Regions from separate parts of the Vibrio zhugei genome, predicted to be linked through region 2. Evidence: predicted binding sites of a transcription regulator. Region 2 holds the regulator's gene; the other holds the start of a gene.
What was found. Region 2 encodes MetJ, which represses methionine synthesis genes. Its sites were predicted from a motif close to TTAGACNTNTANANGTCTAA; they were not measured.
Positions count from the first base shown of each region.

Region 1: metK (methionine adenosyltransferase) is a predicted target of MetJ. The motif match lies at 6,391-6,410, and genes of this name have one in related genera.

Region 1 covers NZ_CP033078.1:397,729-406,512, forward strand. Annotated here, with positions in the region: gene EAE30_RS07000 (YggS family pyridoxal phosphate-dependent enzyme) at 1-358, opposite strand, end outside; gene EAE30_RS07005 (type IV pilus twitching motility protein PilT) at 385-1,404, shown strand; gene ruvX (Holliday junction resolvase RuvX) at 1,654-2,079, opposite strand; gene EAE30_RS07015 (YqgE/AlgH family protein) at 2,122-2,685, opposite strand; gene gshB (glutathione synthase) at 2,734-3,681, opposite strand; gene rsmE (16S rRNA (uracil(1498)-N(3))-methyltransferase) at 3,694-4,428, opposite strand; gene EAE30_RS07030 (SprT family zinc-dependent metalloprotease) at 4,570-5,070, opposite strand; gene metK (methionine adenosyltransferase) at 5,162-6,316, opposite strand; gene EAE30_RS07040 (LysR family transcriptional regulator) at 6,506-7,411, opposite strand; gene EAE30_RS07045 (ligand-gated channel protein) at 7,540-8,784, shown strand, end outside.
Region 2 covers NZ_CP033078.1:2,641,783-2,650,566, reverse strand. Annotated here, with positions in the region: gene EAE30_RS17460 (bifunctional aspartate kinase/homoserine dehydrogenase II) at 1-2,242, opposite strand, end outside; gene EAE30_RS17455 (O-succinylhomoserine (thiol)-lyase) at 2,243-3,409, opposite strand; gene metJ (met regulon transcriptional regulator MetJ) at 3,608-3,925, shown strand; gene EAE30_RS17445 (malic enzyme-like NAD(P)-binding protein) at 4,010-5,278, opposite strand; gene rpmE (50S ribosomal protein L31) at 5,577-5,792, opposite strand; gene priA (primosomal protein N') at 6,099-8,303, shown strand; gene cytR (DNA-binding transcriptional regulator CytR) at 8,566-8,784, shown strand, end outside.

The DNA of each region.
Region 1 (8,784 bases), 660 kb from region 2:
GGGTTGCAGGGCGTTGATCATTTAAGCGTTGCGCGATTTTTGCACGGTCAATGGTATGAACCCAAGCAAAATGCTCAGCAATGGCCCGTGTTTTATTGGATTGTAAGGGGCCAATAAAGTGCCATTCGAGCGATAAATCAGGGTAGTGCTGATTAAAGTACTGAACCTTTTCAACACCTTCTTGGACATAGTTTTCGCCAAATTTTCGTTGACCTGCCTGCGTCGCAGCAATGATCGCTTCAGGGGGTTTGGTTTTACTGACGGCAAGCAGTTGCACGGATCCCTGACTGCGTCCAAACTTAGTTTGTGCGCTTTCAATGAGTGAGGTGATGTGTTCAATGTTCTCTTGAATACTCATAGCTAGACTTTAATTAAGGAAAATAAATGGATATCGCTGAACTACTCGATTTTAGTGTAAAGCATAATGCGTCGGATTTGCACCTTTCAGCAGGTGTCCCTCCCATGATCCGTATTGATGGTGATATTAGACAACTCGACATTCCTGCTTGTTCTCATACCGACATTCATCGTCTGGTGTTTGACATCATGAATGATGCCCAGAGACGGGAATACGAAGAAAAGTTGGAAGTCGACTTTTCTTTTGAGTTGGCGAATGTCGGCCGTTTTCGTGTGAATGCATTCCATCAATCACGGGGTAGTTCGGCAGTATTTCGGACGATTCCGACTGATATTCCTACTCTATCACAGTTGGGTGCTCCGGAAATCTTTAATCGCATCAGCCATTATGAAAAAGGATTAGTGCTGGTCACAGGACCCACCGGTTCCGGAAAATCGACCACATTAGCGGCCATGGTCAATGAGATCAATCGAACCAAGAATAAGCATATCTTGACGATTGAAGACCCGATAGAGTTTGTTCACACCAATGATAAATGCCTTATAAATCAGAGAGAAGTCCACCGTGATACCTACAGCTTTAAAGCGGCATTACGCTCTGCATTGCGTGAAGATCCGGATGTCATTTTGGTGGGAGAACTGCGGGATCAAGAAACGATCAGTCTAGCGCTGACCGCGGCAGAAACAGGCCATCTCGTCCTCTCGACCTTGCATACCAGCTCAGCAGCGAAAACCATTGATCGCATCATTGATGTGTTTTCCGGTGCGGATAAAGGAATGGTGCGCTCAATGTTATCGGAGTCGCTACGTGCCGTGATTGCGCAAAATCTACTGAAAAAACCGCAAGGTGGGCGAGTGGCTTGTCATGAAATTATGCTGGCCACCCCTGCAATTCGTAATTTAATCCGGGAAGATAAAGTCGCGCAAATGCAATCGGTGATTCAAACCGGGGCGGCACATGGCATGCAGACTTTAGAGCAAAGTGCACGCCAATTAGTAGATAGAGGAGTGGTTGAAGCCGATGAAGCGTTTCAAATAGTCGAGTAGGTAACCCTTTGATGAGGAATGGGATCAGTTACTCTGCGGAACAAGATTACCGAGTAAAATGCCATGCATCATGCCGATTGAGCCAACGATTTACGCCTATTAATAAACAGTCAACAAGAGACCGATGACAGCAGCGGATCGCTGCATGGCATAAAAATCGATATCGATTGAGGGCGGGGCGTTGATCATAAAAAAAGAGCCCATTTGGGCTCCTTTCTTATGACTCTCAGCGCTTTATTTGATTATTGGCTACTCGGACCATAAAGCTTCAAACCAGCTTTCCAAAATAACTACAGCCGATTGGCTATCGATATTCCCTTTGCTCAGAGCACGATAACCGCCACGCTCAAATAAAGACGCTCGTGCCTCGGTGGTCGATAAACGTTCATCATGCAATTCAACGGGCAAACCAAAGCGTCCATGCAATCGGTTCGCGAATTTTTTTGCACGAGGAGTAATCGTTTCAAGATCACGTCCCGATAAATCGGTGGGTAAACCAACAACGAGTAAATCGGGTTGCCATTCCTTAATCTGCTTTTCAATATCATCCCAATTAGGAATGCCATCGTTGGCTTTAAACGCTTTGAGAGGAGAGGCGGTTCCCGTGATTTCTTGACCTATGGCACTACCGATGCTTTTAGTCCCAAAATCAAATCCCATAATTGTACGCGACATAATGTGCTCTTTGTTTAGCGTGAATATCGATAGAAAAGCCGCTTAAGCATGCCCGCTATCACCAGAAAGGTGAGCTGGGCTAATGCCCAATGTCGCGATGGCTTTGTGCCACTTTTCACTGAGCGGTGTATTAAAAATTAAATCGGCATCCGCTTCAATGGTCAGCCACGCATTTTCGGCTAATTCCGCTTCCAGTTGTCCAGCAGACCAACTCGAATACCCCAAGGCAACAAGGTAGTCCTCGGGTTCTGCGCTGGTACCTAACACCGATAAAATGTCTTTTGAGGTGGTAATGGCAATATCAGAAGACATGGTAACGCTGGAGGTGTAATGATCTCCCGGTCGATGCAGGAAAAAGCCGCGATCTTCGGCAATAGGTCCACCATTGATCACTGGTTTTGCGAGGCTTGCGGGTTGTGATTGCGGGTAAGCAGGCTCAACATCCACCTGCTTTAACATGCCTTCCACTGTCACATCGATAGGGGTGTTAATGATTAATCCCATTGCGCCTTCTTCATTATGTTCACAGAGATAAATCACACTGTTTTGGAAGTTAGGATCCTGCATGTTGGGCATAGCAACAAGAAAATGATTGCTTAAATTCATGTTTGTATCCTCAGGCAATGGGGGAATCGCTCCCCCTGAGTAAGATGTTTAGGCGTTGACGTAGCGTTCAATCGCGTCCATCAGTTTACCTGTGATAGAAATATCAAAGGCATTTTCTATTTCACGAACACATGTCGGACTGGTCACATTAATTTCGGTCAGTTTATCGCCGATAATATCAAGACCAACAAAGATCAACCCTTTCTCTTTCAGAATCGGCGCGACAGTTTCGGCGATACGACGATCGGTGTCACTGATCGGGCGTGCTTCACCACGACCGCCAGCGGCTAAATTGCCTCGAGTTTCCCCTTTCGCTGGAATACGTGCTAAACAATAAGGCATTGGTTCGCCATCGACCACTAAGATACGTTTATCACCGTTACTAATGTCGGGAACGAAACTTTGCGCCATACAGAAAATATTGCCTTGCTCTGTTAAGGTTTCGATGATGACAGCAATGTTCGGATCACCTTCCTTGACGCGAAAGATGGACGAGCCGCCCATACCATCAAGTGGTTTTAAAATAATATCACCGTGTTTTTCACGGAAGGCGCGAATTTTGTCGGCTTTACGTGTCACGATGGTATTAGGGGTGAGAGCTGGGAACCAAGCGGTAAACAGTTTCTCATTACAGTCACGCAGACTTTGCGGTTTGTTAACGATCAGCGTGCCTTCTTCTTCTGCGCGCTCAAGGATATACGTTGCGTAAATGTACTCAGTATCAAACGGTGGATCTTTGCGCATGAGTACGGCATCAAGCTCAGACAAGCGTATGGTTTGCTCTGAGGTAAATTCATACCAGTTTTCGGGATCATGTTTTACGGTGACGGTTTTCGTATCGGCAAACGCGACACCTTGATCTAAGTGTAGATCATTCATTTCCATGTAGTGAATTTCATAACCACGACTTTGGGCTTCAAGCATCATCGCAAAGCTGGTGTCTTTCTTGATATTTATGGACGAAATAGGGTCCATTACAATGCCGAGTTTGATCATTATTTTTCTCCGTTACCCCAAGTCACCAAAGCGGACTTGCAGGGCTGTGATAGCAGTTAAGGCCGCTGTCTCTGTGCGCAAAACGCGGGGGCCTAATAATGTTTCTTCGAATTGGTATTGGTGGGTCATGGCAATTTCTTCCGCGGATAACCCGCCTTCAGGACCAATCAACAAACGAATTTTGTTCGTCGCAAGCTCAGGTAGGGTATTGATGGAATACTGAGCTCGCGGATGAAGGTTGAGCTTTAAAGCGTCGCTATTTTCAGCGCACCATTGCTCTAATGACATAATGGGGCGAATTTCAGGGACACGATTGCGTCCACTTTGCTCACACGCTCCGATGGCTATTTTTTGCCATTGCTGCAGTTTTTTTTCAAACCGTTTCGCATCCAGTTTCACGCCACAGCGCTCAGAGATCAATGGGGTAATGACATTCACCCCGAGCTCGACCGATTTTTGAATCGTAAACTCCATTTTATCCCCTCGTGACACCACTTGGCCTAAATGCAAATCAAGGGGCGATTCACAGCTGGACTCGATACGTTGCGTGACATTCACGCGGACGTGCTTCTTTGTGGTTTCCGTAATGGTGGCTGGAAACTCAGCGCCACTGCCATCAAATAGTAACACTTCTTGTCCTGGCTGCATGCGTAGCACACGTCCGATATGACCAGCGGCATCGTCACCGAGAGAAAGCTCTCCCAATTGTTCAATGATGTCAGGATGATAAATACGGGGGATTCGCATTAATGGGTTCTCGATAAATGATTTCTAACTAGCGATTAACATGGATGCTTTTAAGCGAAAAAACAAGGGGCCAGCGCACTTGTGTTACGGGTTTTTCTTTTTGTCGCGCGATCTTTTAGACGTGATGACCATGCCTATCCATCAGCTCAGTTGACGACCAGTAAAACAAAGAGTGCTATGGCAACGTTGGCAGCGATAGTCAGCTTGACCTCGCTGAACTTTATTATGACGCCGGATGGTTAACGCATGGGTTTGACAGGCGCAACGGTACTCAAACGTTTTGCCTTGTACAGAGTGTACCGAAAACTGATGCGTGGTATCCGGTACGAGCCCAAAGACTTGACTCATCACGGCTTGCCACTCTTTGCCATGCGGTTTGACTCGGCCAAACAGTTGATACGTCACCAAATGAGCAATTTCATGAGGGATGACCTGTTCGATGAACGCGTCCTGATTTTCGTTAAACAGTGTTGGGTTGAGACGTATTTCGTTGAGGTGCATATACGCTTTACCTGCCGCTTTTCCACGGAGCTTAAAACTCAATTTAGGCAGAGCAAGTTGGGTGGAAAAATACTGATTCACCTGCTGGTAGCACTCGCGGATACTGTCTTGGGCGCGTTCAATTAAATGGGGAGTAAGCATACGGCAATCCATCCAACAGAATGATGAGCGATAAAAAAAGGCTCTGAATACTTCAGAGCCTCAATCTTTAATGGTCAACGCGATGAAGCGCTTATTTTAGACCCGAAAACTCACGTAGCATTGCGGCTTTGTCCGTCGCTTCCCAAGGGAACGCTTCACGACCAAAGTGACCGTATGCGGCAGTTTGTTTGTAGATTGGTTGCAGTAAGTTCAGCATTTCTTGCAGCCCGTATGGACGCAGGTCGAAGTTTTCACGTACTGCACGAACAATCACTTCAATGTCTACTTTTTCGGTGCCGAATGTCTCAACCATGATAGAGGTTGGCTCTGCAACGCCGATAGCGTAAGACAATTGAATTTCACAGCGGTCAGCAAGTCCTGCCGCAACGATGTTTTTGGCAACATAACGAGCCGCGTAGGCTGCGCTACGGTCTACTTTCGATGGATCTTTACCAGAGAAAGCACCGCCACCGTGACGAGCGGCACCGCCGTAGGTATCCACGATGATCTTACGACCTGTTAGACCACAGTCACCCATTGGACCACCAATCACAAAGCGACCTGTTGGGTTAATAAAGAACTTGGTGTCTTTAGTTAACCATTCTGTTGGCAAGATTGGTTTAATGATTTCTTCCATGACGCCTTCGCGTAAATCCGCGGTGCTTACGGTATCAGCATGTTGAGTTGATAATACCACGGCATCAATACCAACAATTTGGTTGTTGTCGTATTGGAACGTTACCTGAGATTTTGCATCAGGACGCAACCAAGGCAGAGTACCGTTCTTACGCACTTCACTTTGACGTTGCATTAAACGATGTGAGTAGGTAATCGGTGCAGGCATAAGCACTTCAGTTTCATTGGTTGCGTAACCAAACATGATACCTTGGTCGCCAGCGCCTTGATCTTTCGGATCGGCTTTATCCACACCTTGATTAATATCCGGTGATTGCTTACCAATGGTATTTAAAATCGCGCATGAGTTCGCATCAAAGCCCATATCTGAGTCGATGTAACCAATTTCACGAACGGTATCACGCGTCAATTGTTCAATATCAACCCACGCGGATGTGGTTACCTCACCACCAACCATTACCATGCCGGTTTTTACGTAGGTTTCACATGCAACACGAGCTTTTGGATCTTGTGCCAAAATTGCGTCTAAAACGGCATCTGAAATTTGATCCGCAATTTTATCTGGATGACCTTCTGAGACTGACTCAGAAGTGAACAGGTGCTTAGCCATGATAACTCCAATATTTACTCATAGAGCAGCATTTAGGATTGGCTACTCTGCACTTTCGAGGAATATGTAGGTGTTTCTACATCTAGACGTCTATTTTAGTTTTCATTGGTTAAATTACAAGATCTTTTTCCACTCAAGCATCAATCCCTACGCGTGTTCAGGGTGAGGAGTGCTTGTTTTTCCTTCCCTTTATATGGGGTTATGCCAATGTTGTGGCAGTTTCTCGCGCATCATATCGATCAAAAGCCTTACGCGTAGCGGCTGACGGCCTAATGGATAGAGATAGTGAATAGGGAGAGGATCGGTATACCAGCCAGCTAAGCAGGGGGTGATTGCATCAGGATGAGCATGCCTTAGCCCTTCGGCAAATGCGGTTGGTAGTAACCCTATGCCACGTCCTTTTCTGATACAGTCGGCTTGCATCGGCAGATGATCACTTTGCAAGCGGCTATCTAATGACGGCAACGTATAAGAGCCATGCTGGGCGTGGGTTAAGGTGAGGCCATCTTGACGAAGCGATATAAAATCAATCCAAGGGTGCTCACTGAGCTGACGAGGATGATGAAGATTAGGGTGTTGAGATAAATAATCCGGTGAGCAGTACAGCGCATACCGCCAATGCCCGATACGCTCCGTGTGGTATCCCTCCGCGGTGATAGGCCCGACCCAAATAATTAAGTCCGGGACAGTATGATGATCATGTAATGAGTACTGACAAATGACACGTAGATGAATGCTCGGATGAGCCTTCATGAATTCATCAATCACACCGGACATCCAGCCACGCATTACGTTGGCATCAACGGCCAGCGTGATCGTCCCCGTTACCTGTTGATCTAACTCTTGTAACGCCTCTTCGCTTTGTATCGCCATATGCAGAATTCTCTCGGCATAAGACGCGTAAACTTCTCCCGCTTTCGTTAGCGTTAACCGATTCCCCTCGCGCGCCAATAATGCTCGGCCTAAATCATTTTCCAGTTGCGATAAACGTCGACTTAATGTGGATTTAGGTTGTTCAAGATATTTGGCGGCGGCCGTTAGGCTCTTATGTTGGCAAAGCGCATTGAAAGCGCGAATCGCGGCTAAGTCATGCATTGAAATGCTCCAATGGCGAGTGTTCGAAAAATGGAACGATGAATTCCATATTGCTGTCTATGTAAAAAATCGTAAATGAATAATAATATAAATCTAACTAATAATCATTATCATTTATGGAAAAACGAATGTCTATCAAAAAAGCCCCCTTCACGCTTGCAGGGATGATTTCTCTGGTGTTATCTGGCGCGCTACAGGCACAGCCTGCTGATGAAACGGTCGTGGTAACGGCGTCAGGTTTTGAGCAAGCGGTGGAAAATGCGCCAGCCAGTATTAGTGTTATTTCGAGAAAAGAGTTAGAAGCGCATTATTATCGAGATGCCACCGATGCACTGCGAAGTGTCCCAGGCGTGATTGTGCGTGGCGGCAGCGGGAAAACGAGCATCAGCATGCGGGGAATGAGTTCTGCATATACCTTATTAATGGTCGATGGTAAACGTCAGTCGTCTCGTCAGACTCGACCTAACAGCGATGGTCCGGGAATTGAAGCCGGATGGTTGCCGCCATTAGAGGCCATTGAGCGTATCGAAGTGATCCGTGGTCCCATGTCGACGTTATATGGATCCGACGCGATTGGTGGCGTGATTAACATCATTACTCGAAAAAATAGCCAACAATGGCATGGTAAAGTGCAACTGAGCACGCTGCTACAAGAAGATCATGATTCAGGCAATGAGATCAGCACCAACTTTTTCGTCGGTGGCCCTGTGGCGGATTCACTCTCGATGCAACTCTATGGTCAATATACCGATCGTGACGAAGATAAAATAGAGGAGGGGTTTGCCGACAAACAACTCAAAAATATGACGGGAAAACTGACGTACCGCCTCAATGATTATCACGATATTACTTTAGAAGCTGGCATTTCAGAACAAGAGCGAGCGAGCCACGTCGGAGCGTCTGCGCGCTCAGAGAATTGCCGTGGCGGCTGTTCCGATTCTGAAACAGAATATCGCCGTGATCATATTGCCCTGACTCATAATGGGTCGTGGGATATCGGCGACTCAAAGACGTACCTCGAATACGAAGATAATGATAATAAATCGCGAGAAATGCGGTTGGACAATACCGTATTTAATTCCAGCCTAATCATGCCCTTTGCTCAACACTCTCTGACGTTAGGTACGGAAATAAAACATGAGCACTTGGAGGATCAAGGTAACCAAAACCCAAGCTCTGACTTGTCCTCCATGTCTAAAACCCAGTGGGCTATTTTTGCCGAAGATGAATGGCGCATTGTGGAAAGCGTTCGTCTGACTCTTGGCGCCCGCCTCGATCATGATGACAATTTTGGATCCCATGTCAGCCCACGAGCTTATGGGGTTTGGAACATCAACCCAGAGTGGACATTAAAAGGTGGAGTTTCCACAGGG
Region 2 (8,784 bases):
ATGCTTCAATACCGACCGAGGCTTGACCATTTTTTTCCAACCGAGCGACATAACGCAGTACTTTCCCCTCAAGTTGGGCTTTTTCAAGGCGCTCAGCGAGTAACGCATTGAGCTCATCACTTTGATCAAGAAACGCATCTAAAGACACTTCCGCCAAGGAGTCTGAGACCAGTGACTCGACTTTGATGCTTTCTGGTTCGATATGAAATCCTGCTTCTCTTGCTAAGATAACCAGTTTGCGCATGACATCCGAGCCATCCAGATCATGGCGAGGATCGGGCTCAGTTAACCCTTGTTGCCAAGCCAGATCGACCAAATGACTGAAGGGAACACTGCCATCATACTGTTGGAATAACCACGAGAGCGTGCCGGAGAAAATCCCAGATAACGCGGTGATGTCATCGCCACTTTCACGCAAGTCTCTGACGGTATGATTGATCGGTAAGCCTGCGCCAACGGTGGCATTGTAGAACCATTGACGTCCAATTTTGGCAAAGGCTTCTTTGACTTGATAGTAATATTCACTCGGTGCGGAACCAGCGACTTTATTAGCCGAAATCAGGTGCATACCATGCTGGGCAAAATCGAGGTATTGATTGGCAACAAAAGAACTGGCGGTGACATCCAGCACGACGATATCATCGTAATGTTGTAAGTCATTGACCGTGGTTAACCAGCTGTGTCCATCATGGCTGATGGCATCATCTTTATAGCGTTCTACGACGTCTTGCTCGCTAAGCCCAGCCTCATTAAACAGGTAACGCTGGCTATCGACAACCGCGACGAGTTCGAAATTCATGCCGCGCCGTTTTTCCAATTCGGCTTTTTGTTGATAGAACAACCGTAACCAGCTTGAGCCGATGTTGCCCTTGCCACACAACACGAGCGCGATGCGTTTTTGGGCTTGAAAAAGTTGGGTATGAATATTGTGCACTAATGGCGGTAAATCGGTATGGCGTAATACTGCCACCAAACTTAGTCCCGATTCTGTTGTGGAGATAAACTCGACCGGTTGGGCTTTTAATTGCTGATAGAACCCAAAATTATGATTGGCATTGTTACTGACCCCCGCACCGACGGCCGCCACTAATTGGAAGCCTTCTTTGAGTTTGATTTCCGCTTCGACTGCCGCATCCTGCAGACATTCCAACGCGCCTGAGGTGATTTCCTCGGTATAGGCTAAGCGCAGCAGGCCTTGATCTTCTAACGCTTCATAAGCCAGCGGTTCCAATTGCATGCGTTTCAAACGTTGCAACGTTTCTCGCTGAATCTGTTTGAAGGCATGATGACGACCGAAGGTCAGCTCAATTAATAACACATCATCAAGCGAGGTAATGATCTTGGCGCCTCGCCCTGAGGCAAGCACGCGTTCGATGCGAGTCGAGCCCGCTTCCGGCTGATAGCTGCAACGTAAGTGTAAGTCCATGGTACTTTGTGTGACAGGCTGCAGCGTGCGGCTATGCAATACTGGCGCGGCCAAACGGGCCAGTTCATTGGCTTCATCTAAACGCAGTAAGGGTAACAAACACGCCTCACCGACTAAGCGCGGGTCGGCGCTGAAGACGCCCGCGACATCACTCCAAATGGTCACACGATTGACATGCGCTAATGCGCCAATAATGGTGGCTGAGTAATCCGAACCATTTCGGCCCAACAGGACGGTATTCCCGGCTTTGTCTTGCGCCATAAAACCGGTGATGACCAAGCGTTTATTGGGATGTTGCGCCAGAATATTATCCAACAGTGGTTGGGAGGCGGCACGGTCAATTTCAGGTTGGATTCCCGCCTCTGCTCGCAGAAAAGCGCGCGCATCTAGCATGGCACAATCAAGCTGTAATTGGGTGAGTACCGCCGCCAGCAAACGGGCGGACCACATTTCACCGTGACCGAGTATATAGGCTCGTTTGTCGCTCGTGATGGGCGCGGTGATCTCGCCAAGTTCACTCATTTCTGCCATTAATTGCGTGAGGAGATGATCCGCCGTTTCGCCGTCCAGCAAAGTGGTAATTAATTCACTTTGATATTGTCTTAGGCTTAATAAGGTCTCATGCGCCACACGCCCATCTTTACTTAATGCGTCAATGAATGTGATTAAACGATTGGTCGTTTTGCCTGCTGCGGATACGACAATCAAATCACTGGGCTGGGAATAATCACACAGGATCTGCGCAACCCGCTGATAGCAATCAGCATCAGCAAGGCTGCTACCACCAAATTTATGTAATTGGCGCGGTGTTGTCATTTAACAACTCTCCTTCGCGGTAGTAAATGCTTGTTCTAAGTCAGCGATGAGATCGTCTGCCGATTCTAATCCAACAGAGACTCGCAGTAATAACGGGGAAATGCCAGCAGCGGCCAGCGCGTCTTCACCCATCGCTCGGTGTGTCATGGAGGCAGGGTGGCAAATCAGGCTTTCCACCCCACCAAGTGATTCAGCCAAAGAGAATAACTTCAGTGAGCTGACAAAAACTTTTAATTGTTCAAAGGTGGCATTGACCTCAAAACTTAACATGCTGCCAAAGCCACGCTGTTGCTGCTTGGCAATCTCATGTCCTGGATGATTGGGTAAACTAGGGTGATAAATGGTTCCAACCAGCTCTTGTTCACTTAAGTAATCCAGTAGTGCGGCGGCGCTTTCTTCGTGTTGGCGCATACGTACGCTCAATGTGCGCAAACCGCGCAATGTTAAATAGCTATCAAACGGTGTACCTGTTGCACCAATACAATTTCCCCACCAAGCGACGTGTTCTGCATGTGTTTTTTCTGAACTGATGAGCACGCCACCAATCACATCAGAATGACCATTAATGTATTTGGTGGTTGAATGAATCACAAAGTCCGCGCCCAGTGTAAGGGGTTGCTGATAAATGGGTGTCAAAAACGTGTTATCAACGGCGACTAACGTTCCGTGTTGTTTGGCTTGCTTGCACACCTTATTGATATCGACTACGCGAATCAGTGGGTTGGATGGGGTTTCAATCAAGAGTAATTTGGGTTGCTTGTTCAACGCGTTTTGCAGTTGTTGCTCATCACTTTGATCAATGAATTGAACGTTGAAATCGCCTTTTTGAGCGCGTGTGTTCAGTAAACGATACGTCCCACCGTAGCAGTCGTGCGGCGCGATAATCAGGTCATTAGGCCCAAGAAAAGCCGTGATCCATAAGTTAATCGCGGCCGTACCGCAGTTGGTAATCGTGGCGCCAGCCCCAGATTCTAACTCCGCCAGTGCTTCTTCTAATAAGCTACGATTCGGATTCCCTGAGCGAGTATAGTCGTAGGTAGGGACTTCCCCGAATGAGGGAAAACCATAGTTCGTGGATAAATAAATCGGCGGAACAACCGCATGATGTTGTGAATCAGATTCAATTCCAGTTCGAACGGCTATGGTGTCGGGGTTATATTGGCTCATAATGTATCCTTTCTTGAACGCAGAGGGTGGCTGTACCAAACTTATCGCCAAGGCAAATGTTTATCAATGTACTTTACTTTGTGTTTTTGTGGACGTCAACACATCTAGCCATCTATATGTCTTTGCTTGTAGCAGTAAATACCGTTAAAATTACCAGATTACTGATTTATTTTCTGAATGACTGAACGAAGGTGTGCAATGGCAGATTGGAGCGGCGACTATATAAGCCCTTATGCGGAACATGGTAAAAAAAGTGAACAGGTGAAAAAAATCACCGTATCCATTCCACTTAAGGTATTAAAAGTATTAACGGACGAGCGTACTCGTCGCCAGATTAATAATCTACGACATGCCACAAATAGTGAACTATTGTGCGAAGCATTTTTGCACGCGTATACCGGGCAGCCATTACCGACTGATGAAGATTTACGAAAAGATGGACCGGATGATATTCCCGTAGAAGCCAAAGAAATGATGACACGGATGGGGATTGAGTTTGAGTCGTTTGACGACTAGATCTTCGTGATTGTTATAGGAAGATAAGTGATACAAAAAAACCCAACCAAGCTGGGTTTTTGTATTTTGCACAGTCTGAATGTGTTATTCAGCCATGTAATTCTCAGGCATGTCGATGCGCGCAACACCAGAGTCAACTGCCGCTTGAGCAACCGCGCGGGCAACGCGAGGTAACAGACGAGCGTCCATTGGTTTTGGAATGATGTACGCCGGACCAAATTCAAGCTTATCAACGCCAGCGGCTTTCAATACGTTCTCAGGAACACTTTCTTTTGCTAATTGACGAATCGCATCCACTGCGGCCAATTTCATCTCAATGTTGATTTCGCTGGCACGCACATCTAAGGCACCGCGGAAGATGAATGGGAAACACAATACATTGTTTACTTGGTTAGGGTAGTCACTGCGTCCAGTACCCATGATCAAATCGCTACGCGTGTTGTGCGCTGTTTCTGGATTGATTTCTGGATCAGGGTTGGAACAAGCAAAAACAACAGGCTTGTCAGCCATTAATGCAAGTTGCTCGCTGCTCAACAGATCCGGTCCGGATACACCTAAAAATAGGTCAGCGCCTTCAATCACATCTTCAAGTGTGCGTTTATCGGTGTTATTGGCAAAACGTTGCTTATACTCATTAATATCGTCGCGACGTGTATGAATCACACCTTTACGATCCAGCATGTAGATTTTTTCACGCATCGCGCCACATTGGATCAACAGTTCCATACAAGCAATGGCGGCCGCACCCGCACCTAAACATACGATGGTACAGTCTTCGAGCTTTTTGCCTTGCAGTTCAATGGCATTGAGCATGCCCGCCGCAGTCACAATGGCAGTACCGTGCTGATCGTCATGGAATACTGGTACATCACAGCGTTCAATCAATTGACGTTCAATTTCAAAACAATCGGGCGCTTTAATATCTTCTAGGTTAATACCACCGAATGTATCAGCGATACTCGCAACAGTGTTAATGAACTCTTCCGTTGTACGGTGTTTTACTTCAATATCGATAGAATCCAAGCCAGCAAAACGTTTGAACAGTAAGGCCTTACCTTCCATCACAGGCTTAGACGCTTGGGGTCCTAAGTTACCTAAACCTAGTATCGCTGTGCCGTTTGAAATCACAGCAACCGTATTACCTTTGCCGGTGTATTTATAAATGTTGTCAGGGTTTTGCGCGATTTCACGAACAGGTTCAGCCACACCAGGGCTGTAAGCTAAGGCGAGATCATGTGCGGAATCAGCGGGTTTGGTTAGGGAAACGGCAATTTTGCCAGGTGTTGGGTAGGCGTGGTATTTCAGGGCTTCTTGGCGAAACGCTTCTTTGATGTTTGCTTGGTTATCAGACATTGGAGACTCTCTATTGTTTTTTTAGGAGTAGAAAGGCGGACATTTTAGAACAGGATGTGATGAGTGCCTAGTTGGCGACAGTCAATATAGCGAAGTTTTAATGGCTTTAATTGCTGATAAGACCAGATGCCATTCGCGCAAAGGTTTGCCTGATTTTTCTCTCTCAGGTGTGCTTTGGCAGCGTGTTGCCAATGAACGTCGGGCGTATAAAAAAGGGAAGAGGGGCGCCCAACCGCCAAGATCAAAAAAGGACGCTAAATAGCGCCCTTTTATTTCAGTAGTTACAACACAAATAGGCTTATTTGCTTGTAAGGTTACCGAAACGCTTGTTGAAGCGATCAACACGACCACCGGTATCAACGATACGTTGTTTACCTGTGTAGAATGGGTGACATTTGTCACACACGTCTAGGTGTAGAGTATCTTTGCTTAGTGTTGATTTGAAAGTGAAAGTGTTGCCACAAGAGCAGTTCGCGTTCACTTCATTGTATTCTGGGTGGATACCAGTCTTCATGGGATAACCTCAATATTAGGCCGTGTCGCTATCCAAATCTAAGTTGGACACCACACGTAAGTTAATGGTAAAAAAACGTTATGGTCTTTATAATCAAAGGCCAGACCGTTAAGGCGCGCTATGATAAAGAATCCACGTCTTACGATCAACTGGTTTGTTGTTATTTTAGTCGAATTCTAGCGGATTAGCCGTGGTTGGTTTGCTTTTGAACATGGAATATACCTAGCCCTATACGATTCATTCGAATTTATGCCTTTCATCCAGTAGACTAGCTACTAATAACGAGTGCCTCTAACGACAGTATTTATGCTCCCATCGATTGCCCGAGTGGCGTTACCCGTCCCTTTAGATAAACAGTTTGATTATATCATTCCAAGCCACCTGTTCCCGATTATTGGTGGGCGAGTCTCAGTCCCTTTTGGTCGGCAAACATTAGTCGGTGTTGTCACGGCGTTAGTGAGCCAATCTGACTTTCCGGTGGAACAACTGAAACCCATCTACCAAGTATTAGATAGCCAGCCAGTGTGGTCGGAATCTTTATATCAATTATTATCTTGGTGCAGCCAATTTTATCATCATCCATTGGGTGACACCCTAGCCAATGCGATGCCAACCGCGATTCGCCAAGGGAAAGCCGCGAGTTTTAGTCCGTATCGCGAATGGTCTTTGACAGAGGAAGGGCGCAATCAGTTTATGGTGGGATTGCCGTCGCGTGCGGTTCAGCAAAATCGCGTCATGCACCGTTTAGAGAACGGCCCGGTTTCTCACTCCATGCTACTGGATGAAGACATCACTTCGACCACATTAAAAGCCTTAGAAAAAAAAGGCTGGGTGACCATGGAAGAGCGGCAGCCTTCGGTTAAACCTTGGCCGGCTCAAGTTGAGGCGGATGTTGATAAGCCCACACTCAATGAAGAACAAGCGATCGCGATTGCTGCAGTAAATAGTGACCCCAATTTTGCCTGTTATTTATTGCAGGGCGTAACCGGTTCTGGCAAAACCGAAGTGTATCTGAATATGATTAAGCCCATTTTAGAACAAGGCAAGCAAGCGCTTGTGCTGGTCCCTGAAATTGGCTTAACCCCACAAACCATTAATCGGTTCAAACGCCGTTTTCAAGTGCCCATCGAAGTGATGCATTCGGGTCTCAATGATACTGAGCGATTGAATGCGTGGTTAAGTGCGCGTGATAAGGCCGCGGGGATCATTATTGGTACCCGTTCCGCTTTGCTCGCCCCGTTTGCCGATTTAGGCATTATCATCGTCGATGAAGAGCATGATGCCTCTTATAAACAGCAAGACAGCTTACGTTATCACGCGCGAGATGTGGCGGTGATGCGCGCTGCGAAAGAGAACATTCCGATTGTGCTCGGCTCGGCCACCCCAGCGCTGGAAACCTTACACAATGCCTTGTCAGGGAAATACCATCATCTGCACCTGACTCAGCGCGCGGGATTGTCGACGCCGACGACGAATCATGTTCTCGATGTCAAGGGCCTGTTTTTGGAAAGCGGTTTGTCGGCCCCTTTGATTGCACAGATGCGTCGCCATTTGCAAGCCGGCAACCAAGTTTTACTGTTTTTAAATCGCCGTGGCTTCTCGCCAGCATTAATGTGTCATGAGTGTGGGTGGATTGCCGATTGTCGACGTTGTGATGCCTACTATACCTACCACCAAAATAGCCGTGAAATGCGCTGTCATCATTGTGGCTCTCAACATCCGGTATTGCATCAATGTGGGGCGTGTGGTTCAACGCACCTCGTGACGGTGGGGGTCGGGACTGAACAATTAGAAACACAGTTAGGGGAATTATTTCCCGACTATAAATCGATTCGCATTGACCGAGACAGTACTCGTCGCAAAGGCAGTTTAGAAGCGGCTTTGCAAGCCATTCGAAAGGGTGAATATCAAATCCTGATCGGTACGCAAATGCTGGCGAAAGGCCATCATTTTCCGGATGTGACCATGGTGGGGCTTTTGGATGTGGATGGCTCTTTGTACAGTAGCGATTTTCGAGCCGCAGAACGATTTGCCCAGCTTTTTACTCAAGTCTCAGGGCGAGCAGGGCGCGCGAGTAAACCGGGCGAAGTCTTCTTACAAACGCACCACCCTGAGCACGCCTTATTGCAAGCGTTATTAACCAAAGGGTACAACGATTTTGCGATCACGGCTTTGCAAGAACGTAAAATGGCCGCGTTACCGCCATACAGTTATCTCACTTTGGTACGAGCAGAAGCGAACGATGCTCAGCAAGTCGAAGACTTTCTTCGCCAGATGCGTCATACCCTAGAAACCCATCCGCAATTTGATGAAACCTGCTTAGTATTGGGGCCGACACCGGCGCCACTTGCCAAGCGTGCCGGGAAGTTTCGTTGGCAACTTTTACTGCAGGTCGAGTCACGTTCATTGATGCAAAAGCTACTGCGCAGTGCGAAGCCTGCCATCCACTTATTGCCGTTAGCCAAGAAGGTCCGATGGACTTTAGATATTGAACCACAAGATCTTTCATGAAAAATCATAAATCTTTGCTAGGCTTAAGAAATACAATTTAACAAAGTGTGATTAATATCACTCTACTCATGTATAATTTGTTATGTTAAGCGTTATACAGTTGAAGTGAAATGCATAAACTGAGAAACACACATTGTGAAGCGCGTATCTGCGTGATGACTTCATCCAGCCATAACAATGGATAGTTTAGAGTCTATGTTATCTCAATCTGTTGCGGCCAATGCTGAGAACCTTATTGGATGATGCAAATGAGTATGTGTGAATTAACTATCCAGATTTTAATAAGAGGGTTTTTTGTATGGCGACAATGAAGAACGTTGCCCAGCTTGCCGGTGTATCAACTGCCACGGTCTCTCGTGCATTGATGAACCCGGAAAAAGTCTCTTCTTCGACACGCAAACGTGTGGAAGAAGCGGTTTTAGAAGCGGGTTACTCTCCAAATTCTTTAGCGAGAAACTTACGCCGAAATGAATCGAAGACG